One region of the Geodermatophilus sp. DSM 44513 genome, then DNA from elsewhere that is predicted to be linked to it. Evidence: riboswitches for the same ligand, from Rfam matches in the RefSeq annotation. Region 1 holds a riboswitch; each other region holds the start of a gene.
What was found. Region 1 has a riboswitch for cyclic di-AMP ahead of RTG05_RS07810 (M23 family metallopeptidase). Riboswitches for the same ligand answer to the same signal wherever they lie in the genome.

Region 1 (7,573 bases):
CCCGATGTTGGCACCGTCCTCAGGCGCAGTGGTGACCACGGCAATCACGAAGACCAGCCACAGCAGGACCGCTACCGCGGTCAGGCCGATGCCCCATCGCCGAGCCGTGTCCACGTGACGATGTCCCATCCACTAGTTCAAGGCCACGGTCGGTGGCTGTCCGGCCAGTATGGGCGAGCGCACCCCAGACACGAGCGCATCTACGTTGGTCATACCCATCCGCATGACAGGTCTCCGCTGGTGGCCATGCCCACAACGCACTACCCTCAGTGAGCATCGCTCGCATTGACAGGCGTCCGGCCCGATCCTTATTGGAGCTGGATCCCTGTGCGATGACGGTGGAGCGATACTTCGGACCCGTTTCTGAAGGCGGCTTCACAGGCGGGTCCAGTTCGCATCCCTACGTCGCTCGTGGACGAGGTCGATGATTGACCAGCCACGATGAAGACGCAGACGGCCGTCACGGCCCAGTTGCGCGCGATAGCCGTGAACAATCCGAGGATGACGGCTGCAGCAACCAAGGCCCACCGCATGGGGGGTACACCACGCTGGCCGCTTCGTGTCCCCGAGGCTATTTCGGCCGAGTTTGCCCACGTAGCTCAACAGCGGTCCCCTCACCCGGTCGACGGAGCGCACCGCACGTGTGCCTAAGTGGGCCGCTCAGGGCGTGCCGCGCACAGGTCGCTGACATGGATGAACGAGGTTGTCGCTCCGGGGGGTGATCACAGAGAGTGCCTGCCGTGGTGACCCGGATCGGCTACGCCGCCTGTGCGCTGTCGGTGCTGGTCGGCTTCGTCGTCATGCTCGGCCTTGGAGTCCCCACGTTCGAGGAAGGGCGTGTGGCCCTCGGGCTCATCGTCATCGCATGCTCTGGCGTCGCGATCACCCTCGGGGTGGCTGGCGTGGTCCTCCTCTGGCGCAAGAGCGGCCGACCCGACTAACTCAGCGGCCATCTAACAGCTCTGCCTGACCCATCCGGGGACTGTCCTTGCATGGGCCGCTATGGGTCGCTTGCCTCGCGGTCGAGCCGCCGGCAACCCGCAGCCCCGCCCCGTAAGCCGAACCCTCACCGGTGTTGAGACAGGTCAGGACGTAGGCCAGGAGGCCGCCGTCCCACAAGACCCGCCCGGTGAGCCTTCCCGCACGGGGAGGACAACCGGGACACCCTGCCCGACGGTCGCAGCCTCGTCGTCCGGCAGCCGCCCAACGTCCACGCCACCGTGTCGCAAAGGACCGACTGACGGAAGCCGGTGCATCGCCCAGCTGAACGTCATCAGCACCGGTAGCCGAGAAGAACGCGCCTGCTCCCAGCTGAGGCCGTCACGGTGCGGCATTACACCTCCCGCGCCGGCGATCCCCACCGGCATCTGCACCTGCAGGTCAACGAGCGCGGCGCCGAATTGCGGGTCGCAGGCGACCGCGGCGTGCCCGATGCCGTTGATCGCGGCCAGGAAGTCACGCATGCCGACGGTGTGCAACCCGCGCCACCGCAAGCCTGCTGGTGGCCAGTGGCGCGAACGTCAAGGCGGTCCAGCGGATGCTCGGCCACGCCTCCGCGGCGATGACCCTCGACGTCTACTCCGGGCTCTTCGACGACGACCTGGGCGCCCTCGCGGAACGCATGGACGCCGCCCACCAGGCGTCTGTCACGAGACGTCACGGTGCGTAGTGTGGGCACCGTGTGGGCACGGGGCCCCCCGCCAAGATCGACGAGGATGCCACAAGCCGCTGACCTCGATGTTTACCGGTGGGGCGGGTGGGGCTCGAACCCACGACCCAGGGATTATGAGTCCCGTGCTCTGACCGGCTGAGCTACCGCCCCGCGTGTACCAGCCTGCCAGACGGCCCGACACCCCCTGTGGACGACGCCGTCCGGCATCCCCAGGTCCCCCTGCTGGGTGGCTGCCGTGTGCGGGATCACACCGATGGTCGGGCGTGACCGGCCATCAGCTGGGAATTTGGCGCTGCACGGGCGCCCCGCCTGTCCCGGTGGTCACCACAGTGCACACGGTTGCTGACACCGCGTGTCGGTGGCGGGGGTCGACGGCAAGCAGGCGCCCCGATCTCGTTACCCGACCGTGACCTGCCGGCCAGGGCCCGTGTACGTTTCCCGACGGCCCTGCCGGGCTCAGCTCCTCGGGAACCGAGGGCCTCGGCACGGCCACCGCCGAACCGCCGACGCCCTCCGGGGCCGAGGCGGACCGGGGACCCACCGAACCTCTGGGGTGAGTCCTGCCTGCGCTGAGGGAGTGCAGGGAGGTAGGGCGCCGTCCGGCCCGAACCCGTCAGCTAACTCGGTAGGCGGTCGCGAGGATGAGGAGACCCGTCGCCTTGGCGACCCTGCACCGCCTGCACACCGTGGTCCGCTGCGCCACGTCACCCCGCAGCCCCCTGCGCGCACCGCGCCGGGCCGCCGTCGTCGCCGCGGCGGTGGCCGGCCTGCTGGCCGCCACCCCCGTCGTCGCCGGCGCCGCCCCCGCCCCCGCCGAGGAGCAGGCCGCCCTCGCCGAGCAGGTCGCCGAGATCGAGGAGCAGGTGCGGGCCGCCGAGGAGCAGCTGCAGCGGATGACCGTGGAGGCCGAGGCGGCCGCCGACGCCGCGCTCGTCGCCCGGGCCCAGCTCGCCGCCGGCCAGGCCGAGGCCGAGCGGACCGCCGCGGAGCTCGCGGTCGCGCAGGCTGACGTCGCGGCCGCCGAGGAGGACATCGCCGACCTCGGCCGCGAGGCCTACATGGGCGCCGAGGACCGCTACGGCGACCTGCAGATGCTGCTCGACGCGCACAGCCCGACCGAGCTGCTGCAGCAGGCCGCCACCATGGAGGTCATCGGCGACCACCGGGCCGCCCGCCTGCAGGAGTTCCTCACCGTCGCGGCCCGCCTCGAGCAGGCCGACCGGGCCGCGCAGGCCGCCGTCGCCGCCCTGGACGAGCTGGCCCGCACCGCGGCCGAGGCCGAGCAGGCCGCCAACGCCCACCTCGCCCGGGCCCAGGCCGACTACGACGCCCGCGCGGCGGAGAAGGCCCGCCTGGAGGAGGAGCTGCGCGCGGCCGGCGAGCGGCTGCTCGCCGCGCAGGGTGCCGCCGACGCCGCTGCCGCGTGGGGCGCCCAGCAGGCCCAGCGGCAGCAGACCCTCGCCGTCACGTCGGGCGCCTCCTCCGGCATGCCGACCGCCGGCCGGGTCACCTCCTGCTACGGCCCGCGCTGGGGGACGATGCACCAGGGTGTGGACATCGCCGCCCCCATCGGCACGCCCATCCACGTGCCCGAGGACGGCGTGGTGCTGCAGGCCGGCGCGGCCAGCGGCTTCGGCCAGGCCGTCTACGTCCAGCACGGCGACGGGCAGATCACCCTCTACGGGCACGTCGACCAGTACTTCGTCAGCGCCGGGCAGGTCGTCTCGGCCGGCGAGCACATCGCCGACGTCGGCAACAAGGGCCAGTCCACCGGCCCGCACCTGCACTTCGAGGTGCACCGCGGCGGCCTCTACGCCAGCCGGGTGGACCCGATGCCCTGGCTGCAGGCGCGCGGCATCACCCTCGGCGGGGCCTGCTGAGCCGCTGATCGGCTGCGCCGGCACCCGGCGGCCGGCTCCGCCGGAGGCCACCCCGGGCGGGTGAGGCCGGTCAAGCCGGCACCCCGTCGGGCCGATGCTCCGTCCGTGGACGAGGGGCCGGACGGCGACGGCGGCGGTAGACGCCGCGGCGACCTGCGCCGGCCCCGGGCGGCGGTCCGCGCGGTCCTCTACCGCCAGCTGGCCACCGACGAGGACCGGGCCGCCTACTGGGTGCGCCACGTGCGGCTCGGCGTGGCGCTCACCGAGGTGACCGCCCTCGCCGTGGCCGGGTACGTGCTGATGACGCCGGGCACCCCCACGCGCACCGCCACGCTCATGGCGCTGGCCGTGGTCGCCGCCCTCGCCGCACCCCTGCTGCTCCTGCTGCCGCTGGCCGCGATGGTGCGCGGTCCCCGCGGCAGCCTGCTGTTCTACCTGTGGAGCCTCGCGGACACAGTGCTGGTCACCGTCGCCACCCGCGTGGACGGCGGTGCGTCCAGCCCGCTGTCGGTGCTGCTGTTCCTCCTCCTGGCCTTCATGGCCGTGGCCTACCCGCCGTCCGGGGTCGTCCTGATGGGCGCGGTCACGACCGGCGGCTACCTGCTGTGCGTCAGCGGCGGGCTGGGCTCCTCGGCCGTCTTCGTCGCGCTGGTCATGGCCACCTACACGCTGCTGTGCGCGATGGCCTCGGCCAACCAGTGGGAGGCGCAGGACCGGCAGGTGCTGCTGCTGCGCACCTCCGAGGTGCTCGCAGCCACCGACCCGCTGACCGGGTGTCTCAACCGGCGGGCCTTCCTGGACCGGCTGGGCTCCGCCGCGGCCGGCGCCGGCGGCCCCTGGGTGGTCTGCCTGGTCGACCTCGACGGCTTCAAGGGCGTCAACGACCGCAGTGGCCACGCCGCCGGGGACGCCGTCCTCCGCGAGGTCACCGCCGCGCTGGGGGTCGTGGTCCGGGAGACCGACACGGTGGCCCGGCTCGGCGGCGACGAGTTCGCCGTCCTGGCCCGCTCGACCGCGGCGGACGCCGCGTCACTCGCCGCGCGACTCCGCGACGCCGTGGCCGCCGTGGGCGCCCGCTGCGGGGTGACCGCCAGCGTCGGCGTCACCGAGGTGCGCGCCGGCGAGGCCGGGCACGAGGTGCTCGGCCGCGCCGACCAGGCCATGTACCGGGCCAAGAGCGCCGGCGGCAACCAGGTCACCGCGCTCACCCGGTGAGCCGGGGACCTGCGGGTCCTCCTCGGGTCGGCAGCGCTGTCCCACTACGCTCGGTGAGCGCGTTCCGCAACCGGACCGGTCGCCAGCGTGCCGATCGCGCGCCCGGGGCGTCGTTCCTGTGGACCGGCTGTGGGGTCGTTGTGGATCCGTGGACGGCAGCCCCCGACCCGTGGTGGGCCGCTGACCAGCGCGGAGGGTCGGTGGGTGGAACGGCCGGGTCACAGGTGACCCAACTGCACCGTCCGCACTGGCGCGATGGGGCGACCATCGTGCACACTGTCCCCGGGACTCCTGGTCCCGGATCGCCGAACACAGCGCGTCACCGAATCGATCGTCCGTTGGGGAAGACGAGACCGATCGAGTCGATGGAGGTGCCCCGTGCAGCGACGGTCTACCCAGGGTGTCGTCTTCGTGCACGCGTGCCCGAAGGCGCTCTGCCAGCACGTCGAGTGGGCGCTCGAGCGCGTCATCGGCGCGCCGGTCTCCCTGTCGTGGGCCGACCAGCCCGCGGCGCACGGGTCCTACCGTGCCGAGGTGGCCTGGACCGGCGCCCCCGGGACGGGCGCCAAGCTGGTCGCCGCGCTGCGCGCGTGGCCGATGCTGCGCTTCGAGGTGACCGAGGAGGCCAGCTACGGCAACGACGGGGAGCGGATGTCCTACGTGCCCGGCCACGGCGTCTTCCGCGCCCCCACGAGCGCCAACGGCGACCTCGTGGTGAGCGAGCAGCAGCTGCGCAACCTCGCCGCCAACGCCACGTCGATCGAGGCCTTCCGGCACGGGGTGGACGAGCTGCTCGGTGCCGCCTGGGACGCCGACCTGGAGGTCTACCGGCACGCCGGCGACGGCAGCCCGGTCACCTGGCTGCACCAGGTGGTCTAGTCCCTGCACCGGGCCCCGGCACCGGGGCCCTTGGTCACGATCCGACCACGACGGGGCAGCGCCCGGGGCCCTCTCGTCGTAGGCTCAGACCGGTCGTCCGGACGTCGACGGGGAAGCGGCGTCCGGACGACCATGCTCCTGCCACAGCGTCCCCTACAGCGGGATGTTGCCGTGTGCCCCGCGGCCGGGCGGTGCCGCCGCCAGCGCCTCCACCAGCCGCCGCCGGGTCCGCGCCGGGTCGACCACCTCGTCGACGACACCGATCTGCACGGCCCGGTCGACCCCGCCGGCGATCCGCTCGTGCTCGGCGGCCAACTGCGCGTGCAGCGCCTCCCGCTCCCCGGAGGGCACGGCGGCCAGCCGCTTGCGGTGCAGGATGCCGACGGCGGCCTTGGCGCCCATCACCGCGACCTCGGCGCCCGGCCAGGCGAGCACCGTCGTCGCGCCCAGCGAGCGGGCGTTCATCGCGATGTAGGCCCCGCCGTAGGACTTGCGGGTCACCAGCGTCACCCGGGGCACCACCGCCTCGGCGAAGGCGTGCAGCAGCTTCGCCCCGCGGCGCACCACGCCGTCCCACTCCTGGCCGACGCCGGGCAGGTAGCCGGGCACGTCGACCAGTACCACCAGCGGGACGCCGAACGCGTCGCAGGTCCGCACGAAGCGGGCCGCCTTCTCCGCCGACGTGGAGTCCAGGCAGCCGCCCAGCCGCAGCGGGTTGTTGGCGACCACCCCGACGGTGCGCCCGGCCAGCCGGCCCAGCGCGGTGACGACGTTGGGGGCCCAGCGGGCGTGCAGCTCCAGCGGCGGGCCGTCGAGGACGGCGGCCACCAGCGGCTTGACGTCGTAGGCGCGGTTGGCCTGCTCGGGCAGCAGTGCGCGCAGGTCGACGTCCGGGCCGGTACCCGCGAGGTCGAGCGTGCCCTGTGCGGCCAGCAGGTCGACCGCCTGCCGCGCCGCGTCCAGGGCCGCCTCCTCCGAGGCGGTGACCACGTGCACGACCCCGCTGCGCCGGCCGTGGGTGTCCGGGCCGCCGAGGCTCTCCATGTCGACGTCCTCGCCGGTGACCGAGCGGACGACGTCCGGCCCGGTGACGAACACCCGCCCGGCCGGGCCCATGACCACCAGGTCGGTCAGCGCCGGGCCGTAGGCGGCGCCGCCGGCCGCCGGGCCCAGGACGACGGAGACCTGCGGCACCCGCCCGGAGGCCCGCACCATCGCCGCGAACACCTCGCCCACCGCGTGCAGCGCGCTGACGCCCTCGGCCAGCCGCGCGCCGCCGGAGTGCCAGATGCCGACCACCGGCACCCGCTCGCGGACCGCGGCGTCGATGGCGTCCACGACGTGCCGGCAGCCGTCGACGCCCATGGCGCCGCCCATGACGGTGGCGTCGGTGCAGTAGGCGATCGTCGGGGTGCCCGAGACCGTCCCGCGGGCCGCGACGACGCCGGAGGTGTCGCGCGGCCCCAGCAGCGACAGCGAGCCGGGGTCGAGCAACCGCGCCAGGCGGTCGGCGGGGTCGCGTGGGTCGACGGTGGTCGGTGCAGCGGCGTGCAGCGTGGTCATCGGACCCCTCCGGGCCGGGACGTGCGGGATCGGCCCGGGGGGACGGCGTCCGACCGGGCGGGGTGGGTGGGTCCTCCGGGGGCTACGCGGTGGTGAAGACCAGCGCGATGTTGTGGCCGCCGAACCCGAAGGAGTCGTTGACCGCGGCGCCGAACCGGGCGTGCCGCGGCTCGCGGCGCACGATGTCCAGCGCCTGGACGGCGGCGTCGTCGTCCGGGTCGTCGAGGTTGGCGGTGGCCGGCACGACCTGCTCGCGCAGCGCCAGGATGGTGAACACCGACTCCAGCGCACCGGCCGCGCCCAGCAGGTGCCCGGTCTGGCTCTTGGTGGCCGTCACGAGGGTGTGCTCGCCGATGGTGTCCCG
Region 2 (7,573 bases), 1.1 Mb from region 1:
GAGGAGCAGCTGGAGGCGCTGGCCGAGCTGCTGGCGTCCTTCCCGGTCTACCGCTCCTACCTGCCCGACGGCCGCGAGCACCTGGACGCCACCGTCGCCGCGGTGCGGGAGCGCCGTCCCGACCTCACCGCCGCGCTCGACGCGCTGCACCCGGTGCTGTCCCAGGCCGGCACCGAGGCGGCCACCCGCTTCGAGCAGACCAGCGGCCCGGTGATGGCCAAGGGCGTCGAGGACAGCGCCTACTACCGGTGGGCGCGCTTCGTCGCGCTCAACGAGGTCGGCGGTGACCCCTCCCGGTTCGGCAGCACCGTCGAGGAGTTCCACGAGGCGCAGCAGCGCCGTGCGGAGCGCCGGGCGGCGTCGATGACCGCGCTGTCCACCCACGACACCAAGCGCAGCGAGGACGTCCGGGCCCGGCTGGCGGTGCTCGCCGAGCTCGCCGCGGAGTGGGCCGAGCTGGTCCGCGGGCTGCTGACCCGCCACCCGCTGCCCGACCGGCCGCTGGCGCACCTGGTGTGGCAGAACCTCGTCGGCGCGTGGCCGCTGTCGCGCGAGCGGGCGCACGCCTACGCGGAGAAGGCGGCCCGCGAGGCGGGGACGTCGACGACCTGGACCGACGTCGACGAGGAGTTCGAGACCGCGCTGTTCGAGATGGTCGACGCGGCCTACGACGACGAGCGGACGAACGCCGAGATCGAGCGGTTCGTCGCCCGCATCACGCCGGCCGGCCGGTCCAACTCGCTGGCCCAGAAGATGCTGCAGCTGACCATGCCCGGCGTCCCCGACGTCTACCAGGGCACCGAGCTGTGGGACCTCTCGCTGGTCGACCCGGACAACCGGCGTCCGGTGGACTACGAGCAGCGTCGCGGGCTGCTGGCCCGGCTGGACGGCGGGGAGGTCCCGGGCGTCGACGAGACCGGTGCGGCCAAGCTGCTGGTGGTGTCCCGGGTGCTGCGGGCCCGCCGGGAGCACCCCGAGTGGTTCGCCGGCTACGAGCCGGTGGCGGCGTCCGGGCTCGCGGCCGACCACGTGGTCGCCTACGACCGCGGCGGCGTGGTGCCCGTGGCGACAAGGCTCCCGGTGGGCCTGTCGATCGCCGGGTGGAGCGACACGGCGCTGCAGCTGCCCACCGGGGCCTGGCGCGACCTGCTCACCGGCCGCCGGCACGTCTCCGACGCCGCCGGGCTGCCGGTGGCCGCCGTGCTCGAGCAGCTGCCGGTCGCCCTGCTCGTGCGGGACTGAGCCGGCCGGCCGGGCGTGCCCCGGTCGGCCGGGCGCCGGCCGTTGCACGCCGGTCGCCGCCGGGCAGCCCTCCGCGGGTCCGCGGGAACGCGCGGACGAGCCGGGCCGGCACTCCTCCCCCGGCGGAAGCTCGTGCTCTGCCCACCGTGGTGGGCAGAGCACGAGCTTCCGCACCTCTGGTCGGCCGCTGTCTCGTGCTCTGCCCATGGTGGTGGGCAGAGCACGAGCCCGTCGGGGAGGACGCCGGGACCCCCGCCCGGGGCCGACGGGCCGTCGGTCCGACCGCTCGGGCGCCCCGCGGCTCCCGTCGCGTGCCGTCCCCCCCGATCGGGACCGACGACCCGCGGCAGCCCGGTCACCGTGAGACGGACGTCACGGCGGCACGGGTGACACCCCGCCCGCGGTGACGTGACCTGCGGTTCCCTCCCCGGCCGGTCCGGTGACCGGCTACGGTCACCCCCGTTGCCCCTGGGACGCGGGGTGACCTCGCGTGATCCGGCCGTTACCTTGTTGCCGCACCCGGGATCAGAGTCCGGGTGCCGGAGCCGATCCGCCGAACCCCGTCCGTCGGCCGCCGTACCTCCTGCACAGCCAGGACGGGGGTGGGGGACCCATCTCGGCGCCCGGCCGCACCGGTCGCGCGCCTCGGGGTGAAGCCGTGCACGCACGGCCGGGGCACCGATCGCTCCGAACCCGACAGCTCACCTCGCAGGCGGCGGATCGGGAGTCCCCCATGCGCACGTCCTCTTCCCGCGTGCCCGCACGCGCCCTGCGCCGCGGCGCCGTCGTCCTCACCGGGGCGGCGGCCGTCACCGTCGGCGTCCTCACCGGCCCGGCCTCGGCCGCCGCCGCGAACGACTGGGACGCCGTCGCCCAGTGCGAGTCCAGCGGCAACTGGGCCATCAACACCGGCAACGGCTACTACGGCGGGCTGCAGTTCAGCGCCAGCACGTGGGCCGCCTTCGGTGGGCACGACTACGCCTCGAACGCCCACCTGGCGACCAAGGACCAGCAGATCGCCGTCGCCGAGCGCACGCTCGACGTCCAGGGCCCCGGCGCCTGGCCGAACTGCGGCAAGGCGCTGAACCCCTCGGTGCCCGAGGCGGGTGCGGCGCCCGCGGCCGCCCCGGCTCCCGCGCCGGCAGCCCCGGCCACCGGCGGCGCGACGTACACCGTCGTCTCCGGTGACACGCTCGGCCGGATCGCCGGGCAGCAGGGTGTGGCCGGCGGCTGGCAGGCCCTGTACGCGGCCAACGACGACCAGCTCGCCAGCCCGCACGTGATCCAGGTGGGTCAGGTCCTGCAGCTGCCGTGACCTGCCCCTGAGGCGCCGATCACGGCGCCGTGACCGGCTCCGGAGCCCATCCGGCGGTCACGGCGCCGTGATAAGGCGAGGTGCTGGAACGGCCCCGTCCAGGGGCCCGCCCTGAGCCTGCGAAGGGCGGGGAGGACGGGGTCCTGTCAGAAGCGGATGGCGTCGATGACCTTGGCGCGGACGGCGATCACCGCGGGCAGCAGGCCGGCCAGCGCGCCGACCGTGGTGGCCGCTACCAGCCCCTCCACCGCAGCGGCGACCGGGAAGCCGGGGGTGTCGGCCAGCGGGATCCCGCCGTTGAGCAGCGACTCCAGCGGCAGGCTGCGGACCAGCACGACCGACAGCGCCACCGCCGCGAGCCCGGCCAGGAACGTGGCGCAGACGCTCTCCAGCATGATCGCGGAGAAGATCCGCGACGAGGTGGCACCGAAGCTGCGCCGCACGCCGATCTCCCGGATCCGCTGGCGCACGGTCACCAGCCCGATGTTGAGCACGCCGAGCCCGCCGAGGACGAGCACCACGGTGCCCGCGCCGCGGATGGCCAGCCGCAGCAGGGCCAGGGTCTCCTCCAGCCCCTCGGAGTCCTGCCGGTAGGCGTCCACCTGGACGCCCAGCGCCAGGCCGAGGTCGTTGGACACCACCGACATCACCTCGTCGGCCTGCTCGGGCGGCACCCACAGCTCCAGCGTCGCCGGCCCGTAGTAGGCGGCCGACGGGTCGGTCGGGTCGGCAGCACCCCGGGCCGGCGCGTCCCACGGGCCGGCGGAGCGGTCCACCCGGTAGGCCAGGAGCTCCTCGCCGTACCCCTCGCGGACCACGCCGACGATCGCCGCCGTCACCGGGCGGGACCCGCCGATGACGACGGTCGGGCGGGTGGACAGGTCCGGGACGCCGAGCGCGGCCAGGAACGCCTCGTTGACGACGACGGCCGGCGCCAGGCTCTGCCGGTCGCCCTCGCGCAGCCAGCGGCCCTCGACCGGCTCGATGCGGTGCAGCGGACCGTAGGACGGCGAGACGCGCTGGGTCTGCACGGCCTGCGTGCCCCCGGGCAGCCGGAAGCGGGTCTCCTCGTAGGCGACGCTCGCCGTCCCGGTGATCCCGTAGCGCTCGGTGAGGTCGGCGACGGCGGTGTCCCACTCGGCGGCGTCCGGCGGCATCCCGGTCTGCGGGTCGTAGGCGGTGACGGCGATCGTCGCCGACCGGCCGCCGTAGCGCTCGCCCTGCTCCTGCTGCACCTGGGCGACGATGAGGCCCAGCGCGGTCACCGTGGTCATGGCGAAGACGGCGAGGAAGACGCCGACCAGGGAGAGCACCACACGGGCCTTGTGCACCCGCACCTCGCTCCACGCCTCGGCGAGCGTGGCCAGCAGCGGGGTCACGCGACGACCTCCCCGGCCGGCGCGGTCGCCTCGGCCAGCGGGGTCAGCCGCCCGGCGTCCAGCCGGTAGCGACGGTCGGCCAGCCGGGCGACGTTCAGGTCGTGGGTGATCGTGACCAGCGCGGCGCCGCCCGCCGCGGCGGACTCGGCCAGCAGCGCCATCACCTGGGCGCCGGTCTCCACGTCGAGGGCACCGGTCGGCTCGTCGGCCAGCACCACCCGCGGCGAGCGCACCAGCGCCCGGGCGATGGCCACCCGCTGCTGCTCGCCGCCGGACAGCCGCTCGGGGACCATGTCGGTGCGGGCGCCCAGCCCCACCCGGTCCAGCACCGCCCGCGCCGTGCGGCGCCGGTGCAGGACGTCGCGGCCGCGGGCGTAGAGCAGCGGGGCGGCGACGTTCTCCTCGGCGGTGCGCCGCGGCAGCAGGTTGAACTGCTGGAAGACGAAGCCGAACACCTCACCGCGCAGCCGGGCCCGGCGGCGGGCGCGCAACCGGTCGGTCGGCTCCCCGTCGAGCAGGTACTCCCCGCCGGTCGGGGTGTCCAGCAGGCCGAGGAGGTTGAGCAGGGTCGACTTGCCCGACCCGGAGCGGCCCACGATCGCGACGTGCTCGCCGGCGGCCACCTCCAGGTCCACCCCGGTCAGGATCGGCAGCACCCCGCCGTCGGGCAGTCCGACCTCGCGGCTGATCCCGCGCAGCGACAGCAGCGCGCTCATCCGTAGGGCCCGGCCATCCCGGGCTGCTCGACGGTGTCGTCCGGCACCGGCACGAACAGCAGCACCTCGTCGCCCTCGGCCAGACCCTCGCGGACCTCCACCTGCTCGCCGTCGGTGAGCCCCAGGACGACCGCCCGCTCCTGCTGCGCGCCGTCGGGGCCGACCACCCACACGTTGCCCTGCTGCACCGAGCCCTGCACCGCGGTCACCGGGACGACCAGCACGTCCTCGGCGAGGCCGGCGTCGACGACCACCGTGGCGGCCATGCCGGCGAAGACGGTGGTGCCGGCCGGCACGCGGCAGCGGGCGGTGGTGCCGGCCTGCCCCGTGCCCGGAGCGGCCGGGTCGGCGACGGCGGCGGCCGGGTCGTCGGCCGGGTCCGGCGCGGCGACCGGCGCGCCCAGCGTCAGCCCGGTGCACGGGAAGGGCGCCGGCCCGCCTTTCACCTCGACCTCCGCGGTGGACGGCGGGGCGAGCAGCCGGAACTGGTCGTCCTGGGTGAGCGTCGCGGTGACCGACAGCGTCCCCGGGGAGACCGTCGCCACCCGGTCGCCGACCGCGACGAGCTGGTCGACCAGCACGTCGACGGCGCCGACGGTGCCGGCCGCGGGCGCGGGGACGGTCGCCGTCCGCACCAGCGGCTCCCGCGGCGTGCTCGTCGGGTTGCCCTCGGCGTCGGTGCCGGTGACCGGCGCGCGCTCCTCCTCCCAGCGGACCTCGAGCACCGCGTCGCCCTCGGCCACCACGTCGCCGGGCTCGGCCAGCACCCGGCGGACCGTGCCGGCCTTCGTCGCCCGGACCGGCACCGCGGCGTCGGCGACCACCGTGCCCTGCACGGTGACGGTGTTGGCGACCGTCCCGCGCGCGACGGGGACGACCGGGGAGGAGAGGTCGACCGGGGGTGCGGCACCGGACACCGACGCGGTCTCCCCACCGCCCCCGCGGAAGGCCAGCACCACCAGGGCGGCGGCGATCACGGCCCACACCAGCAGCCGGAGCACCGGCAGGACGACGGTGCGGACGGTGCCCATGGCGCTCCCCGGGGTGGTGGGGCACCCCCGGCGCCCCGATCGCAGCGCACGGTAACGGCACCGCGTCGCACCGGATACCGAGTGGCGCGCGGCACGCCGGACACGCGCGGTTGGCGGCCTCCGGCGCGGGCATCTCCCCCGGGACACCCCGTCGGATCCCTGGAGGCCCCTGCATGTCCGCTGCCGTCGAGTTCGCCGTCTGGGCGCCCATCCCGGAACGGGTCCGGCTGCAGGTCGACGGCTCGGTGCACGACATGCGCCGGGACGACGGCGGCTGGTGGCGCGCCGAGGTCGAGGCCGGCCCCGAGGCCGACTACGCCTTCCTGCTCGGGGACGACGACAAGCCGTACCCCGACCCGCGGTCGCGCCGCCAGCCGGAGGGCGTGCACGGGCCCTCCCGCCGCCACGACCCGGCGTCCTACGCGTGGGGCGACCGCGCCTGGACCGGCCGCCCGCTGGCCGGCGGGGTGGTCTACGAGCTGCACGTCGGCACGTTCACCTCCGAGGGGACGCTGGACGCGGCGGTCGAGAAGCTGGACCACCTGGTCGAGCTCGGCGTGGACTTCGTCGAGCTGTTGCCGGTCAACGGCTTCGACGGCACGCACAACTGGGGCTACGACGGCGTCCTCTGGTACACGGTGCAGGAGACCTACGGCGGCCCGGCGGCCTACCAGCGCTTCGTCGACGCCTGCCACCAGCGTGGCCTGGGCGTCATCCAGGACGTCGTCTACAACCACCTGGGCCCGTCGGGGAACTACCTGCCGCTGTTCATGCCGGTCTTCGCCGAGGGTGGCGCGAACACCTGGGGCAGCTCGGTGAACCTGTCCGGCCCGGACTCCGACGAGGTGCGCCGCTACGTCATCGACAACGCGCTGATGTGGCTGCGCGACATGCACGTCGACGGGCTGCGGCTGGACGCCGTGCACGCGCTGGTCGACGAGCGGGCCACCCACGTGCTGGAGGAGATGGCCCAGGAGGTCGACCGGCTGTCAGTCGCCGTCGGCCGGCCGCTGACGCTGATCGCGGAGAGCGACCTCAACGACCCGCGCATGGTCACCCCGCGGGTGGCGCACGGCACCGGCATCCACGCCCAGTGGAGCGACGACTTCCACCACGCGCTGCACGCCACGCTGACCGGTGAGGGGCAGGGCTACTACCGCGACTTCGCCGAGGCCGGGATCGGCGCGGTGGCCAAGACGCTGACCGGCGCCTTCTTCCACGACGGCGCGTGGTCCAGCTTCCGCCGCCGGCACCACGGCCGGCCGGTGGACACCGCGCTGCTGCCCGGCTGGAAGTTCGTCGGCTACCTGCAGGACCACGACCAGATCGGCAACCGGGCGATCGGTGACCGCATCTCCGCGTCGCTGTCCCCCGGCCTGCTCGCAGTCGGCGCGACGCTGGTGCTGACCAGCCCGTTCACCCCGATGCTGTTCATGGGCGAGGAGTGGGGCGCCGCGACGCCGTGGCAGTTCTTCACCAGCCACACCGACCCGGAGATCGGGAGGGCCACCGCCGAGGGCCGCAAGGGCGAGTTCGCCGAGCACGGGTGGGACGCCGACGAGGTGCCCGACCCGCAGGACCCGGAGACCTTCCGGCGCTCGAAGCTGGACTGGGCGGAGCTGGGCAAGGAGCCGCACGCGGGGCTGCTCGGCGTCCACCGGGCCCTGCTCGCGCTGCGCCGGGCGCACCCCGACCTGGTCGACCCCGACCTGGCCGCGGTGCAGGTGGCCTGGGACGACGCCGACCGCTGGCTGGTGGTGCACCGCGGCGCCCTGCGGGTGGTGGCGAACCTGTCCGACCGGCCGCACGAGATCGACCTGGACCGCCCGGCCGGCGAGGTCCTGTTCGCCACCGGGGAGGTCCCGTCCGTCGAGGGCGCCACGGTGACCC
Region 3 (7,573 bases), 790 kb from region 1:
GGACGCGGACGTGCGGCCGTCAGGCGCCGAGCAGCTGCCGCAGCCGGCGGGCGGGCGGGCCGACGACGCGCAGCGTCAGCCGCAGCGGCAGGGTCACCACGACCGACCCCACCCGGACGCCGAGACGCCACAGGTCCGCGTAGTCCGGGGGCCGGGGCGTGGTGGTGGGCGTCGTCGGAGCCGGCGGTTCCGTGGCCCGCGGTGCCGCGGGCGGCGGCGGCGTCGCCGGGACGATCAGGTCGACCGTCGTCCGGCGGCGGGGGTCGCGCAGCGACGCGAAGGAGGGGATGGCCGGCGCGGCGGGGGACTCCCGCTCCTCCGGCGACGGTGACCGCGACGGTGCCGGTGCGGCGTGCAGCCGGCCGGGCGGCTCGGGGACGACGCGCCGGATCGCGGCCACGCTGCCCGGGCCCAGCCCGTCCACCGCGGTCAGCTCCGCCCGGGTCAGGGTGGCCAGCTGGGCGGTCGTGGTGATCCCGGCCCGGGTCAGTGCGGTCACCGCGCGGGTGGGCAGGCCCAGCTCGGTGATGGTCCCCGCGGGCCCGGTCCCCGGCGACGTGGTCGGCATGGCGTCCAACCTAGGGCGCCTCGCCGGAGGGCACCGGCCCGGGCCCCTGCTGCAGGATGCCCACGCACCCCGTACCCCGCACCCCGCACCCCGCACCCGACCCCGAGGACCGCCGATGACCGCCGCCCGTCCCCAGCCCGTGCACGCCGAGGGCACGCTGTCCTCCGGCCAGTACCACCAGGCGTGGACGGTCACCGACCCCGTGGGCGCCGTCGTCCTGGTGCACGGCGCCCACGAGCACAGCGGCCGGTACGCACACGTCGCCGAGCGGCTGGCCGCGGCCGGGTACGCGGTGCACGCCGCCGACCACCCCGGGCACGGCCGCTCGCCGGGCCGCCGGGGTGACATCGGCAGCATGGCCGCCACCGTCGCCGGCGTCGCGGAGCTGGTGCGGCACGCGGGGGAGCAGCACCCCGGCGTCCCGCTGTTCGTCTACGGGCACAGCCTGGGCGGGCTGGTCGCCCTGCAGTACCTGACCGGGACGCCGGACGCCCGCGTCGCCGGTGCGGTGCTGTCCGCGCCGGCGCTGGACACCAGCGCCGCGAGCCCCCTCCAGCGCGCCGTGGCGCCGCTGCTGTCCCGCCTGCTGCCCGGCGCCGGGGTGCTGCAGCTGGACGCCGAGGCGGTCAGCCGGGACCCGGAGGTGGTGCGCGCCTACCGCACCGACCCGCTCAACCACACCGGCAAGATGGTCGCCCGCACCGGCGCGGAGCTCATGGCCACCGCGTTGGCCGTGCCCGGCCGGCTGCCCGCGCTGACCCTGCCGCTGCTCGTGCTGCACGGCACCGCCGACCGCCTGGTGCCGCCGGCCGCCAGCGAGGTCGTGCGGGCACACGCCGGCTCACCGGACCTCACGGTGCACACCTACGACGGCCTCTTCCACGAGCCGCACAACGAGCCCGAGCGCGACCGCGTCCTGGCCGACGTCGTCGCCTGGCTGGACGCGCACCGCGTCCGGAGGTGACGATCGACCCGTGGGGCGGGTGTGACGGACGGGACGGACGGAACGGTCCGACACGCCGCAGTGACCTGCGACCCGCCGTCCCGGGCGGAGAAAGTGACCTGGGTCACGGCGACAGTTCACATCACTGCACGTAGCGTTTTGTGTGCGCTCAGCTAAACAGGAGAGCGCGGCGCCGGATCCGCCAAACCCTGCCCACCGGCTGCCACCCACTTCCCAGGGCAGGGGTGGGGGACCCACGACCACGGCGCGCTGCACACCCGGCACGGCCGGGCGCGGCCGCCTCGGGGTGGAGCCGCGGAGAGCGGCCGGGCACCGATCGCCCGAACCCGACAGCTCACCTCGCCGGCGGAGATCGGAGACCCCATGCCCAAGCACTGCGCGCCCCGCTACGTCCGCACCCGGCAGGTCCTCGCCAAGGCGCCCGTCGCCGCCGGCGCCACCGTCGTCGGGATCGGCGTCCTCGGCGCACCGGCCCAGGCCGCCGTCACCCACGACTGGACCGGTGTGGCCCAGTGCGAGTCCGGCGGCGACTGGGACATCAACACCGGCAACGGCTACTACGGCGGACTGCAGTTCAGCCCGTCCACCTGGGCGGCCTTCGGGGGGACGGCGTTCGCCCCGCGCGCGGACCTGGCCACCCCCGCCCAGCAGATCGAGATCGCCGAGAAGGTCCTCGTCGGCCAGGGCATCGGCGCGTGGCCGACCTGCGGGAAGCGGCTGACCGACGGCACCACCCCGGCCGCCGCCACCGGGGCCGCCGCCGCCGGGGCCGCCGCCGCCGGGGCTGCCGCCGCCGGGGCTGCCGCCGCCGGGGCTGCCGCCGCCGGGGCGCCGGCCCCCGATTCCGTGGCCACCGACGAGGCCCCGGCCGCCACCACCGAGGGTGCCGACGCCGCCGACCACACCGTCGCGCGCGGCGACACCCTGGCGGGCATCGCCGCCGCCCACGGCCAGTCGTGGCGGGAGCTCTACCAGCGCAACGCGGCGGTCATCGGCGCCGACCCCGACCGCATCCGCCCGGGCCAGGTGCTGCGCACCGCCGGGTCCGCCGACGCGGCGGACACCGGTGGGCGGCACGCCTCCGGTGGCCGGCACGCCGCCGGCGGCTGGCGCGACGCCGGGACCGGCACCGGCCAGTGGCGCAGCACCGGGACGTCCGCCGTGGCCCCTGCCGCGGCCACCACCTCGACCGCTGCCACCGCCGTGACCCCGGCGGTCGGGGCGGCGCCGGCCCCGGTCGTCCAGGCGGCCGCCCCCGCGGTGCAGGCGGCGCCGACCCCGGCCGCCACCCCGGCCGCCACCCCGGCCGCCACGGCCACCGCGATCATCACCAACAGCGCCGGCCCGGTCCGGCCGCAGGTGCAGGCCGCCGCCGACCGGGTGGTCAGCGAGGTGCGCGGGGCCAGCCTGATCACCATCGGCGGCACGCGGGCCAGCGCGACCGACCCGAACGGCCACCCGGCCGGGCTGGCCCTGGACTACATGGTCGGCTCCGACGCCGCCCTCGGGGACGCGATCGTCGCCTTCCACCTCGAGCACTGGGAGGAGCTCGGCGTGGACTACGTCATCTGGCAGCAGCGGATCCTGACCTCGCCGACCGGTGCCTGGAAGGCGATGGCCGACCGCGGCAGCGCGACGGCCAACCACATGGACCACCCGCACGTGAACTACCGGGGCTGACCTCCCCGGCCCGGGGTGTGGTCAGAGCAGCCGGTCGAGGTCGTCGGGGCCCGGGCCGGTGCCGCCGGAGTCCGGCAGTGGCGAGGTCTCGGGCAGGTCCTCCCCGGGCGGCTCGGGCTCGACCGGCCCCTCGGCGTACAGGGTGTCCGGGTCCCGCGGGTCCATCTCGGTCATGGGTGGGGGGTGCCCGCCGCGGGCCCCGGGAACCGCCGGCCACGGCACCGGCCGGACCGCACGGACACCGGTTGCGGGACCGACCGGTCCGCCGCATGCTCTCCCCGGGCGGGGCCCTGGGAGGGACCCGGGTGCAGCCCCGCCCGCCAACTCCCGTCGCCCGCGCCGCCCGCCGTCCCCGGCGGTGCCGCGACGTGTCCTGCACCACGGTCGGCCCGCGGCCGATTGTCACGGCCGGGTCACGGCCCTATGGTGTCCGCGTCCGGTCGGTCGTCACCTCTGCACCACGCAGGCCCGAGCGGACGCCGCCGAGTCGCCCACCGGGCGAGCCGGGGACCCACCGCAGCACTGGGGTGAATCCGCTCCTGGACGCACGTCCGGGAGCCGTAGGGCCACTTCCCGCCCGAACCCGTCAGCTAACCCGGTAGGCGGCCACCGGAAGAACGGAGAGCCGCCGGATGGCGTGCCGCTGCCCTGCTCCACCCCGCCGGCCGCGCTCCCGGGTGCCCGCCCGCACCTGACCCCCGCCCGACCGCACGCCGCCGTCCGCGCCCCGGCGTCCCGCCGCCCCGGGTCCGAGCACCCCCGCTCGACCGGCACCGAGCCGTCTCCCCCCGGTGGTCCCCGGCGTCCCCGCACGGCCGCGGTCGGCCCTGCCCGCACCCCCTCCGCGGCGCCCGTGCGCCCGCACGGTCCCGCCGCGCCCCGACCCCGGAGAACCCGCACCCCCATGGACCGACCCACCCCGTCCCGAGGCCGCGCTGCCCGCCGCCTCCGCCTGCCCGCTCCCGTCCGCCGTCCGGCCGTCTACCTGGGGGTGGCCACGGCCGGCGCCGTCCTGGTCGGCGTCGTCGTCGGTGCCGAGCCGGCCGCCCAGGCCGAGGCCGTCCGGCCCGCCCCGGCGGAGACGGTCAGCGTCGCCCGGGCGCTGGGGCTGACCGGTGCTCCCGCACCCGTCGACGCGGTGCAGGAGCTGCAGCCGCTGCAGGACCTGGCCGCCAGCCGCAGCAGCCGCGAGGCCGCCCAGACCGCCGCCCAGCAGGCCCAGGCCGCCGCCGACCAGGCCGAGCTGGCCCGGCGGGAGGCCGAGGCCCGCGCGGCCGCCGAGGCCGTGGCTGCCGCGGAGGCCGCCGCCCGCGCCGCCGCCGAGGCCGCTGCCGCCGAGGCCGCCGCCGCGGAGGCCGCTGCCGCCGAGGCCGCCGCGCCGAGCCGGGCGGCGACGCCGTCCGCGGCGACGACGGCCCCGGCGGCACCGGCCGCGGCCGGTGCGGTCGCGAGGATCACCAACAACGCCGGGCCGGTGAAGCCCGTCGTCCAGGCGGCGGCGAACGCGGTCGTCAGCAACGTGCCCGGCGCCGCCGGGATCACCCTGGGCGGCACCCGGGCCAGCGCCGCCGACCCGGGCGGGCACCCCTCGGGCCTGGCGCTGGACTACATGGTCGGCTCGAACTCCGCCCTCGGGGACGCGATCGTGGCCTACCACGTCGCGCACTGGGAGGAGCTCGGCGTGGACTACCTCATCTGGGAGCAGCGGATGCTGTCCTCGCCGTCCGGCTCCTGGAAGGCGATGGCCGACCGTGGCAGCGCCACCGCCAACCACATGGACCACCCGCACGTGAACTACCGGGGCTGAGCCGCCCGGTCCCCGGCCGGCCTGGTTATCGCGGGTCCGGCCGGGGCAGGAGGGCACCGTGCCGAGCAGCCGTCCCGTCCCGCCGACCCTCGTCGACGCCAACCGGCTGTGGGTCGACTCCCGTGTCCGCGCGCTGGTGCAGCGCCGCGTCGAGGCGCCCGTCCTGCTCCGGCTGGGCGGGCCTGTCCCCGGGGGTCGGGTGCTGGAGCTGGGCACCGGGCGCCGCGGCACCGGCCTGCGCCTGGCGCTGGAGGTCTTCGGCGCCGCGCACGCCGACGGCGTGGAGCGGTACCCGGCCAGTGTCGCGGCCTGCCGGGCGGCGGTGCGCGACCTGGGCGCGCGGGTCGACGTGCGGGAGGGCGACGCCACCGCGCTGACCCTGCCGACGGCGTCCTACGACGCGGTGTTCGCCCACCACGTGCTGCACCACACCCCGGCCTGGCGCGACGTCGTCCGGGAGGCCGCCCGGCTGCTGCGCCCGGGCGGGCGGTTCTACTCGTGCGAGATGACGGCCCGCTTCGTGGACAGCCGGCCGCTGCGGGCGGTGTCCCACCACCCCGCCGACGGCGACCGGCCGACCCCGGACGGCCTCGCGGACGCCTGCCGGGCCGCCGGGCTGGGCGTCACCGGCCAGGAGACCCGGCTGGCCGGCTGCTGGACGGCGCTGGTCGCGACCCGGCCGTGAGCGCCGGCTCCCCGCCGGCCGCGACCGTCCGCACCGCGCTGGGGCTGCTGCGCCGGCACGCCGGCCCGGCCTACCTGGCCGCGCTGGCCGCCACGCTGGTCAACACCGTGCCCGACGTGGCCCGCCAGGTGCTGGTGCTGGACGACCCGCGGCTGGGCGCCGCGCTCGCCGTCGACGCCGTGGGGTTCGCGACCGGCCTGGTCGCCCAGCTGTGGGTGACCGGCGTCGTGGCCGCGCTGGCCGCCGGCGGGGGAGCGTCCTGGTCCGGCGCGCTGCGGCGCGGCACCGCCCTGGCGGTGCGGGCGCTGCGCGCGGCACCGGCCGCGGTGGCCGTGGGCGTGGTGCTCGGCGGGACGGTGTCCGCGCTGCTGACCCTGCCCGCCTCGGTGGCCGCCCTCGGCCCGGACGGGGTGCTCGGGCCGCTGGGCTCGCCGGGTGCCGGCGCCTTCACCGTCGCGACCGTCAGCGACGTGGTGGCCAGCGTCGTCACCCTGCCGTTCCTGGCATCGGTGCTGGTCGTCGCGGGCGGCGACCGGTTCACGGCGCGCCCCGGCGGGCAGTGACCGGCCATGACCAGCGAGTGGGACGTCACCCGCAAGACCGTCGGGACGCTGTCGATCTGGGTCGGGACCGCGGCGCTGTGCGCCCCGCGGGCGCTGCCCCGGCTGCTCGGGGCCGCGGAGGAGGGGACGCGGACCGACGTCCTGCTGCCGCTGCTGGTGCGCCTGACCGCGGCGCGCAACATCGCCATGGGCGCGGCGCTGCTGGTCACCCCGGCGCCCCAGGCCCGCCGCACCACCGAGGTGACGCTGCTGCTCACCGCGCTGGACGCCGCGGCGGTGCTCCTGGCCCGCCGCGGCCGCGAGGTGGCGCCACGCAGCGCGGTCACCTCGCTCGTGGTGCTCGGCACCGCCGCGGCCGGCGCCGTCCGCTGGCACCGCCGTTGAGGACCGGTCCGGTCAGTCGGCCGGCCGGTCGGCCAGGTCGGCGAAGGTGGTGCGCAGCTCGCGCTTGAGGATCTTGCCGCTGGCGTTCTTGGGCAGCCCGTCGACGACGGCGACGTAGCGCGGCGTCTTGTAGCCGGCCAGCCGCTCCCGGCAGAAGCCGACCAGCTCGTCGGGGTCCAGCCGCTGCCCGTCCCGGGGGACGACGACGGCGGCGACCGCCTCGATCCACCGGGGGTGCGGGATGCCGAAGACGGCGGTCTCCGCGACCGCCGGGTGCTGGTAGAGCACCTCCTCCACCTCGCGGCTGGCCACGTTCTCCCCGCCGGTCTTGATCACGTCCTTCTTGCGGTCGACCACGGTGATGTAGCCGTCCTCGTCCATCACACCCAGGTCGCCGCTGTGGAACCAGCCGCCGCGGAAGGCCTCCGCGGTCTTCTCCGGGTCGTTCCAGTAGCCGACGGTGGCGTGCGGGCTGCGGTGCACGATCTCGCCCTCGACGCCGGGGCCGACCGGGCGGCCCTCGTCGTCGACCAGGCGGGTCTGGCTGTTCAGCGCCGGGGTGCCGGCCGAGCCGGGCTTGCGCAGCTGGTCCTCCGGGGAGAGCACCAGGGCCAGCGCGGACATCTCGGTCTGCCCGTAGCAGTTGAACAGCGCCATCCCGGGCAGCCGCCGGCGGAGCTCCTGCACGGTGGCCACCGGCATGATCGACGCGCCGTAGTAGCCCTTGGCCAGCGAGGAGAGGTCCCGGCGGTCGAAGTCGGGGTGCCGCAGCAGGCCGATCCACACCGTCGGGGGGCAGAACAGGCTGGTGATCCGCTCCCGCTCCACGGTCGCCAGCACGGTGGCCGGGTCCGGCCCGTCCAGCACCACGTTGGTGCCGCCCAGGTACAGGTTGGGCACCAGGAACACGTGCTGGGCAGCG
Region 4 (7,573 bases), 1.5 Mb from region 1:
TGGAGACGACATGACCCAGACCGCACCCGCACAGGCGACGGGCGACGACGTCGTCCCCGGCGCGGAGATCTACACCCCGGAGTTCCGGGCCGACCCCTACCCCGTCTACGCCCGGCTGCGCGCCGAGCGGCCCGTGGTCAAGGTGCGCACGCCGCGGTTCGACTCCTTCCTGGTCACCCGCTACGACGACGCCCGGCAGGCGCTGTCGGACGGGCGGCTGTCCAAGGACCTGTACCGGGCCGGCGACACCTACCTCGCGGTGTTCGGCGAGAAGGCGCGGCAGATCAACACCAACATGCTGAACTCCGACCCGCCCGAGCACAGCCGGCTGCGCCGCCTGGTCACCCAGGCGTTCACCCCGCGGCGGATCGAGGCCATGCGCCCGCGCGTGGAGGAGATCGTCGAGGGGCTGCTCGACCGGATGGCCCCGAACGGGCGGACCGAGTTCGTCGACGAGTTCGCCCTGCGGCTGCCGCTGGCGGTCATCGGCGACCTGCTGGGGATCCCCGAGTCCGACCACGAGGAGATCCTCGCCGGCACCCAGGTCATCCGGACCGTGGGCACCGGCGGGCGCAGCCCCCAGGAGGACCGGGCGGCCATCGGGCAGGCCCAGGAGCGGCTGCACGCCTACTTCACCGGCCTGGTCGCCGCCAAGCGCGCCGAGCCCGGCGAGGACCTGGTCAGCGCGCTGATCACCGCCCGCGACGGCGACGGCCGGCTGTCGGAGGCCGAGCTGGTCTCCACCTGCTTCCTGCTGCTGTTCGCCGGCTACCAGACCACCTCGGACTTCCTGGGCAACGCGGTCGTGGCGCTGCTGACCCACCCCGAGGAGATGGCCGAGCTGCTGGCCGACCTCGACCGGGTGCCCGACGCCGTGGAGGAGCTGCTGCGCTTCGACGGCTCGGTCCCGGTGTCCAGCTTCCGGTTCGCCACCGAGGACCTGGAGATCGGTGGCGTGACCATCCCCGAGGGGTCGATCGTCACGATCGTGCTCTCCTCGGCCAACCACGACCCGGCCCTCGTCGAGGACCCGGACGCCCTGGACCTCAGCCGCGGCGACACCCCGCACATGGCCTTCGGCCACGGCGTCCACTACTGCCTGGGCACCGCCCTGGCCCGGCTGGAGGCAACGACGGCGCTGCGGCGGATCCTGGTCCGCCTGCCCGACCTGCAGCTCGCCGTCCCCGTCGAGGAGCTGCAGTGGCTTCCGGCCGCCTCGGCCTTCCGCGGGCTGCTCGAGCTCCCGCTGACCTTCTCCCCCTCCCCCTCCCCCTGATCCCCGGCACCCACCACCTCCCAACCCGCAGAGGAGCAGTCATGACCTGGCGTCCGTTCCGCAACGTGATCGTCTGCCACATGGTCCCCGGCAGCGAGGACAAGGTCGGTCCCGTCTTCGGCCAGTACGACCCCACCACCCGACCGCAGGACCTCGGCGTCGTCGGCCGCCTCCTGCTGTCCTACGAGGACCTCTACCTGCACGTCATCGAGCGCAAGGAGGACCCGGAGATCTCCGGCCAGCGCCGGGGCCTGCCGGCGTTCCAGCAGATCGCCGAGGCCATCGCCCCGTACGTGACGCCGTACCCGAGCTACTGGCAGAACCCGTCGCACTCGGTGGCCAAGCAGTTCTACGAGTGGTTGCCCGAGGGCGACGTGCCCGAGGACCGGGAGCTGACCGTCATCGTGCAGCGGATGAAGCCCGGCTCGGAGGCCGACATCGCCCGGGTGTTCGCCGAGTCCGACGCCACCGGCCTGCCCGCGGAGACCGGCGTGACCGGGCGCTGGCTGTACGGGATCGACGACTGCTTCGTGCACCTGCTCGAGCAGGACGCGGCCAAGGCCGCCGCCGTCCGGGCCGACCACGAGTCCCAGGCGCCGGCCCCGGCCTTCATCAAGGTCATGGAGGCGCTGCGCCCCTACGTCAGCCCGTACCGGCCGGAGACCTGGCAGAGCCCCAAGGACTCCGTCGCCCACGTGTTCTACCGCTGGCAGGCCGAGGACTGGCACCCCGAGCTGGAGCCCGCCCGATGAGCCTGCGGGGGTTCAACGCGCTCATGTTCCTGGTGGAGGACGTGGCCGCGGCCACCGAGTGGTACACCGAGTTCCTCGGCGTCCCGCCGGTGTTCACCCGTCCCGGGCGGGGCGGGAAGGCCATCTACGCGAAGTTCTCCGTCGGCGAGCGCGAGGACGAGCTGGCCCTCGCGGACGTCAGCCGGGCCCCCGAGGGCCGGCTTGCCGGGCCCGGCGGCGCGGTCGTGCACTGGTCGGTCGACGACGTGCCGGCCACCCTGGCGCGCCTGACGGCGATGGGCGCCCGGGAGTACGTGCCGGTCACCCCGCACGGGCCGTTCGTCACCGCGATCGTCGTCGACCCGTTCGGCAACCTGCTGGGCCTGCACGGCGTCGCGGCCACCCCGCACTACAGCGACGAGGACCTCGCCCCCGCACGGTCGAGCTGACTCGCGGCTGGTGGCCGGCCCGGGATCCCCCGGGCCGGCCACCGTCCTATCACTCTCACAGTCTCCCGAGCAAGCGTCCCGCTCCTTCAGCGTGCTCCATTCCGTAGCCTTTCGCTTCGGCTACCCATCCTGCCCCGTCAAGGGCTGTGTCCACTAAGCGTTGGGCCGATCCCGATAAGCGGATCCACCACTCGGTCGAACTGTTATCTATCCCCCTTCACTCCGTTTCCCTCACCGGCAGGATTTTTTGGCTTACGAAGTCGTCTTCCCTCAATTGTGAAAGCGATGACGGACACGCAGAGCAGAGCCACTCGTACACCGCTTAGCCAAGCTGAGTCATCCTCCTCGTTGACGAAGTAGAGGACGCTGCCCAAGAAGAGGGTGACTGCACCGATCCAGGAGTACATACTTCGTCTGACATCAGGACCCACGCCTACTTCTCCCTACTCTCAACTGAATTCACAACCGATGCCAGCGATTCCGAGGGCTCTGCCCCCGTAGACAACGCCAGTCTTCACCGCAAAGGACTGGGGACTGAAAGACAAAGCAGCACCCAAGATGGCTCCACTGCGACAGAAGAAGGTCTTGACGCTGTACTTGTTGGGCCCGGGGTCGGTCGCTCCGCAGTAATAGCCGCCGGTCGAAGAGTTCACGAAACACCGCTCCAACCCGAGTGGGTCCACGAAGTTGATCGGATTGCTGGCGGCGTATTCGTAGCGGTTGGCGCGGCGGGGATCGCCGAGAGTCTCTAGGGCGTCTTGCTGGGTGAAGCGGCCGACGACGGGGTCGTACCAGCGCTGGCCGGAGCGGACGAGGTCGGGGTCGCGGTCGATGGTGCCGCCGGCGTAGCCGAACAGTTGGTAGGACTTGATGGCCGAGGCGTTGACGCCGGTGGCGGTCATGCTGTCCCAGGGGTCATAGGTGTAGGCGGCGGTCTGGGCGCCGGTGTGGTTGATGGTGGCGACGATGGAGCCCAGGCCGTCGAGGGCGAGGTAGTGGGCGTTGGCACAACGATAGCCAGCGGGGTGCCCTGGGCAGTCCCTGGAGATAGCTGAGGCGGCTGCCCCCGTCGGTGTAGGACTCGACCACCGGCAGGCCGGCGTCATCGGTGCGGCCGTAGGTGTAGGTGCGTCCGCGGCCATCGGTGATCAGTTCGGTCTGGTCGGTGCTGGCGTAGGTGTAGGCACCGCCGCTGTAGCCGTCGGTGAAGCCGGTGAGCTGGCCGGCGCCGTTGTAGGTGTAGGAGCCGTGGCTGTCGGCGGTGGTGTTGCTGGCGGCGTCGGGGGAGCAGCCAGCCACAGCCAACCTCGAGGGGAGAAGAGACGGGACTGAGCACCAGTCCATGAGGCATTATGTGCTCAAGCTGCGATGACACGCTGTTCAACACGCCGTACTCGGAGCGGCGGACCGGTCCGGCCGACGACCACCCGTCGCCTCGTTCCACCTACCGTGACTCCTGCCCGTCCCGGCAGTGAGGATCACCCGACTGCAGACCTCCCCCACGTCAGGGCCGTCGCGGACGGTGAGCCGGTGAGCGCGTGTCCCGGTGTGTCGTCGGCCTGTCGCCGGACGGGACGGAAAGGTCCGCCCCAGCGTTTGTCACGGGATGGTCACGGCCTTACGTTCTGGGCGTCCGGACGGTCGTCTCCTCCCCAGCCGGGGAGCCCGCGCCGGATGCCGCCGAGTCGCACACGCGAGCCGGGGACCCACCTGTACCACCGGGGTGAGTCCCGCTCCCGGACACCCGGGAGCGGGTAGGGCACTCCCAGCCCGAACCCGTCAGCTGACCTGGTAGGCGGCCAGGGGAGAACGGAGCACCACCGCGCGCCCGGGGCCATCTCGCCCCCGCGCCCACAGGTCCGGGACCGTCGCGCTCCCGCCTGCCCTCGACCAGGACCCAGCCGTCGCACGGCACCCCTGCAGCCGGACCGAGTCCGCCGTCCGGCCGGTGCCGCACGCCCGGCTGCCGATCCCTGCCCGTCCCGGCCTCGAGCCACGACTCCCCCGTCCGACCCGCACCCCACGCGCCGTCGGCCGTCGACGCGCGCGCCCACGCGAACAGCACCCCAGGAGACCCGCCCGATGCACGCACGCACCAGCACCCGCCGCGCCCTGCACCTGCTCACCGCAGCCGGCACCATGACCGTCGCACTGACCTTCACCGGCCAGGCCGTCGCCCAGGCCACCCCGGGTGACTCCGGCCGGGGCTGGGACGGGAACCGCTCCGACGGCGACCGGCAGCGGTGGGACCGCGACGACGCGGCCGACGCCCCCGCTCCCGCCGCGGAGGCCGCCGCACCGGCGGAGGCCCCCGCGCCCGCCCCGGCACCCGCGCCCGCGCCGGCCCCGGCGCCTGCACCGGCTCCCGCCCCGGCGCCTGCCCCCGCCGCCACCGGGACGCAGGCCTACAAGGACTACGCCGCCGGCCAGGTCGGGGACGCCGCCCAGTTCGACTGCCTCGACGTGCTGTGGGAGGCCGAGAGCGGCTGGAACCCGGACGCGCAGAACCCCACCAGCACGGCCTACGGCATCGCCCAGTTCCTCGACTCGACCTGGGCGGCCACCGGCATCGCCAAGACGTCGGACCCGTACCGGCAGATCGACGCCGGCCTCATCTACATCGAGGACCGCTACGGCAGCCCCTGCGCGGCCTGGTCCTTCCACGAGGCCAACAACTGGTACTGAGCACCGGCCGCTGACCGGTCGCCCGTGCCCCCCGACCGGGGCACGGGCGACCGGGCGGCGGACTCCCGGCCCCCTGCAGGGGCCCGTCGCGAGCGCGCGAGGGGCGGGGGTCCTCCGTCAGGCCGGGGCGAGAGCCATTGCCTCGGCGGTGAGCTCGACGGAGCGCAGCCGGCCCTCCACACCGGGGAACTGGTGGGCGACGATGAGTTCGTCGGCACCGGCCTCGGCCGCGAAGGCGGTCAGGTACCGGCGCACCTCGTCCGGCGTGCCGACGGCGGTGTGGGTCAGCATCGAGTCCACGTGCACCCCCGCGCCACCCTCGAGCAGCAGCTGGGCCTCGTCGTCCGACATCGGGCGGCCACGGCCGAACAGGCCCACGGCCAGCCGGCGCCGGGCGGCGCCGAAGGCCTCCTGCGCGGCTTCGTGGGTGTCCGCGGCCACCGCGTTCACACCGGCGATCACGTACGGGGCGTCCAGCTGCGCCGACGGGCGGAACTCCCGCCGGTAGGCCTCCACGGCCGGGCGCAGCATCGCCGGGGCGAAGTGCGAGGCGAAGGCGTAGGGCAGGCCCAGCGCGGCGGCCAGCGTGGCGCCGAACGTCGAGGACCCCAGGATGTACAGCGGGACGTTCGAGCCCCGGCCGGGGACGGCGTGCACGCCCGGCACCCGGGACTCCCCGGTCAGGTACCCCTGCAGCTCCAGCACGTCCTGCGGGAAGCGGTCGGCCGAGCCCGGGTCGCGGCGCAGTGCGTACATGGTGTTCTGGTCCGAGCCCGGCGCGCGGCCCAGCCCGAGGTCGATCCGGCCGGGGTGGGCGGCGTCCAGGGTGCCGAACTGCTCGGCGACGGTCAGCGGCGAGTGGTTGGGCAGCATGACGCCGCCGGCACCCAGCCGGATCGTCGAGGTGTGCGCGCCGACGTGCGCGATGAGCACGCTGGTCGCCGAGGAGGCGATGGTCGGCATGTTGTGGTGCTCGGCGTACCAGACCCGGCGGTAGCCGGACCGTTCGGCCTGCTGGGCCAGGGCGACGCTGGCGGCGATGCTCTCGGCCGGCGTCTGCCCCCGGGAGATCGGCGCCAGGTCCAGGACGGACAGCGGGGTGCTCATGCCGGGCCCAACCACCGCCGTCCCGCCGTCCTTCCCACCGCTCAGGCGGCCAGCGCGGGCTGCCGGTCGCCGGCGGCCACCAGTGCCGCGTAGCGACCGCCCCGGGCCAGCAGCTCCTCGTGCGTGCCGGTCTCCACGACCCGGCCGGCGTCGAGGACGGCGATCCGGTCCGCGTGCCGCACGGTGGACAGCCGGTGCGCGATGGTGATCGTCGTCCGCCCCCGGGCGGCCTCGTCCAGCGCGGCCTGCACCGCCCGCTCGGTCCCGGTGTCCAGCGCGCTGGTGGCCTCGTCGAGCACCAGCACGCGCGGGTCGCGCAGCAGCGTGCGGGCGATGGCCAGCCGCTGCTTCTCCCCGCCGGAGAACCGGTGCCCGCGGGCGCCGACGACGGTGTCGTAGCCCTCGGGCAGGCCGACGACCACGTCGTGGACCTGCGCGCGGCGGGCGGCGTCCTCGATCTCGGCGTCGGTCGCCTCGGGCCGGGCGTGCCGCAGGTTCTCCCGCACGGTCGTGTGCAGCAGGTAGGTCTCCTGCGCCACCACGCCGACCACCCGGGACAGCGTGTCCAGCGACAGGTCGCGCAGGTCGACGCCGTCGACGGTGACCCGGCCGGCGGTGGGGTCGGCCAGCCGGGCGACCAGCGAGGCCAGCGTGGATTTGCCCGAGCCGGTGGGGCCGACCAGCGCCAGGGTCGTGCCGGCGGGGACGGCGAGGTCGACGCCGTCCAGGGCCGGCCGGTGCCCGTCGGGGTAGGTGAACGACACGCCCTCCAGGCGCACGTCGCCGCGGACGCCGGCCGGGTCCAGCGGCACCGGGTCGGCCGGGTCGTCGACCTCCACGGGCAGGTCGAGGTACTCGAACACCCGGCTGAACAGCGCCATCGAGGCGGTGACCTGCACGCCGACGTCCAGGAGGCCCATGAGCGGGCGGAACAGCGTGCCCTGCAGCGCGGTGAAGGCGACCAGCGTGCCGATGGTCATGCCGCCGGAGGTCGCCGGCAGCCCCGCGGCCAGGTAGACGAGCGCCGGGATGCCGGCGAAGACGATGCTCATCGTGGCCATCCGCCAGCGGCCGGCGAGCTGGGCGCGCACCTCCAGGCCGACCAGGTCCTGCGAGGTGTCGGCGAAGCGGCGGGACTGGGCCGGCCCCGCGCCGAGGGTCTTGCCGAGCAGCACACCGCTGACCGACAGGCCCTCCTCGACCTGGGCGTGCATGTCGGCCAGGTGCCGCTGACGCTCCGCGGTGACGGTGCGCCGCATCCGGGCGACCTTGCGGGTGAGCAGCACCGCGGGCGGCAGCACGACGAGCGAGAGCAGCGACAGCCG

Region 2: linked by a shared signal. The riboswitch ahead of RTG05_RS13175 (transglycosylase family protein) and the one ahead of RTG05_RS07810 (M23 family metallopeptidase) in region 1 are both predicted to bind cyclic di-AMP.
Region 3: linked by a shared signal. The riboswitch ahead of RTG05_RS11540 (VldE C-terminal domain-containing protein) and the one ahead of RTG05_RS07810 (M23 family metallopeptidase) in region 1 are both predicted to bind cyclic di-AMP.
Region 4: linked by a shared signal. The riboswitch ahead of RTG05_RS00620 (aggregation-promoting factor C-terminal-like domain-containing protein) and the one ahead of RTG05_RS07810 (M23 family metallopeptidase) in region 1 are both predicted to bind cyclic di-AMP.

Annotation. Positions count from the first base shown of each region.
Region 1 is NZ_CP135963.1:1,603,747-1,611,319, forward strand. It holds gene RTG05_RS07785 (hypothetical protein) at 1-114, opposite strand, end outside; gene RTG05_RS07790 (hypothetical protein) at 741-941, shown strand; partial or broken gene RTG05_RS22350 (relaxase domain-containing protein) at 1,314-1,391, shown strand; gene RTG05_RS07800 (hypothetical protein) at 1,502-1,669, shown strand; tRNA gene RTG05_RS07805 (tRNA-Ile) at 1,749-1,822, opposite strand; cyclic di-AMP (ydaO/yuaA leader) riboswitch at 2,156-2,317, shown strand; gene RTG05_RS07810 (M23 family metallopeptidase) at 2,332-3,552, shown strand; gene RTG05_RS07815 (GGDEF domain-containing protein) at 3,658-4,767, shown strand; gene RTG05_RS07820 (DUF3145 domain-containing protein) at 5,146-5,646, shown strand; gene RTG05_RS07825 (acyl-CoA carboxylase subunit beta) at 5,800-7,209, opposite strand; gene RTG05_RS07830 (beta-ketoacyl-[acyl-carrier-protein] synthase family protein) at 7,292-7,573, opposite strand, start outside.
Region 2 is NZ_CP135963.1:2,728,575-2,736,147, forward strand. It holds gene treY (malto-oligosyltrehalose synthase) at 1-1,242, shown strand, start outside; cyclic di-AMP (ydaO/yuaA leader) riboswitch at 1,805-1,970, shown strand; gene RTG05_RS13175 (transglycosylase family protein) at 1,997-2,557, shown strand; gene RTG05_RS13180 (ABC transporter permease) at 2,704-3,936, opposite strand; gene RTG05_RS13185 (ABC transporter ATP-binding protein) at 3,933-4,652, opposite strand; gene RTG05_RS13190 (efflux RND transporter periplasmic adaptor subunit) at 4,649-5,683, opposite strand; gene treZ (malto-oligosyltrehalose trehalohydrolase) at 5,857-7,573, shown strand, end outside.
Region 3 is NZ_CP135963.1:2,389,549-2,397,121, reverse strand. It holds gene RTG05_RS11560 (DNA-directed RNA polymerase subunit alpha C-terminal domain-containing protein) at 20-568, opposite strand; gene RTG05_RS11555 (alpha/beta hydrolase) at 684-1,532, shown strand; gene RTG05_RS11550 (LysM peptidoglycan-binding domain-containing protein) at 1,896-3,212, shown strand; gene RTG05_RS11545 (hypothetical protein) at 3,234-3,386, opposite strand; cyclic di-AMP (ydaO/yuaA leader) riboswitch at 3,683-3,833, shown strand; gene RTG05_RS11540 (VldE C-terminal domain-containing protein) at 4,117-5,019, shown strand; gene RTG05_RS11535 (class I SAM-dependent methyltransferase) at 5,078-5,704, shown strand; gene RTG05_RS11530 (hypothetical protein) at 5,701-6,267, shown strand; gene RTG05_RS11525 (hypothetical protein) at 6,274-6,651, shown strand; gene RTG05_RS11520 (acyl-CoA synthetase) at 6,664-7,573, opposite strand, start outside.
Region 4 is NZ_CP135963.1:124,594-132,166, reverse strand. It holds gene RTG05_RS00640 (cytochrome P450 family protein) at 11-1,276, shown strand; gene RTG05_RS00635 (TcmI family type II polyketide cyclase) at 1,318-2,028, shown strand; gene RTG05_RS00630 (VOC family protein) at 2,025-2,456, shown strand; gene RTG05_RS00625 (RHS repeat-associated core domain-containing protein) at 2,906-3,562, opposite strand; cyclic di-AMP (ydaO/yuaA leader) riboswitch at 4,125-4,269, shown strand; gene RTG05_RS00620 (aggregation-promoting factor C-terminal-like domain-containing protein) at 4,539-5,141, shown strand; gene RTG05_RS00615 (LLM class flavin-dependent oxidoreductase) at 5,259-6,248, opposite strand; gene RTG05_RS00610 (ABC transporter ATP-binding protein) at 6,290-7,573, opposite strand, start outside.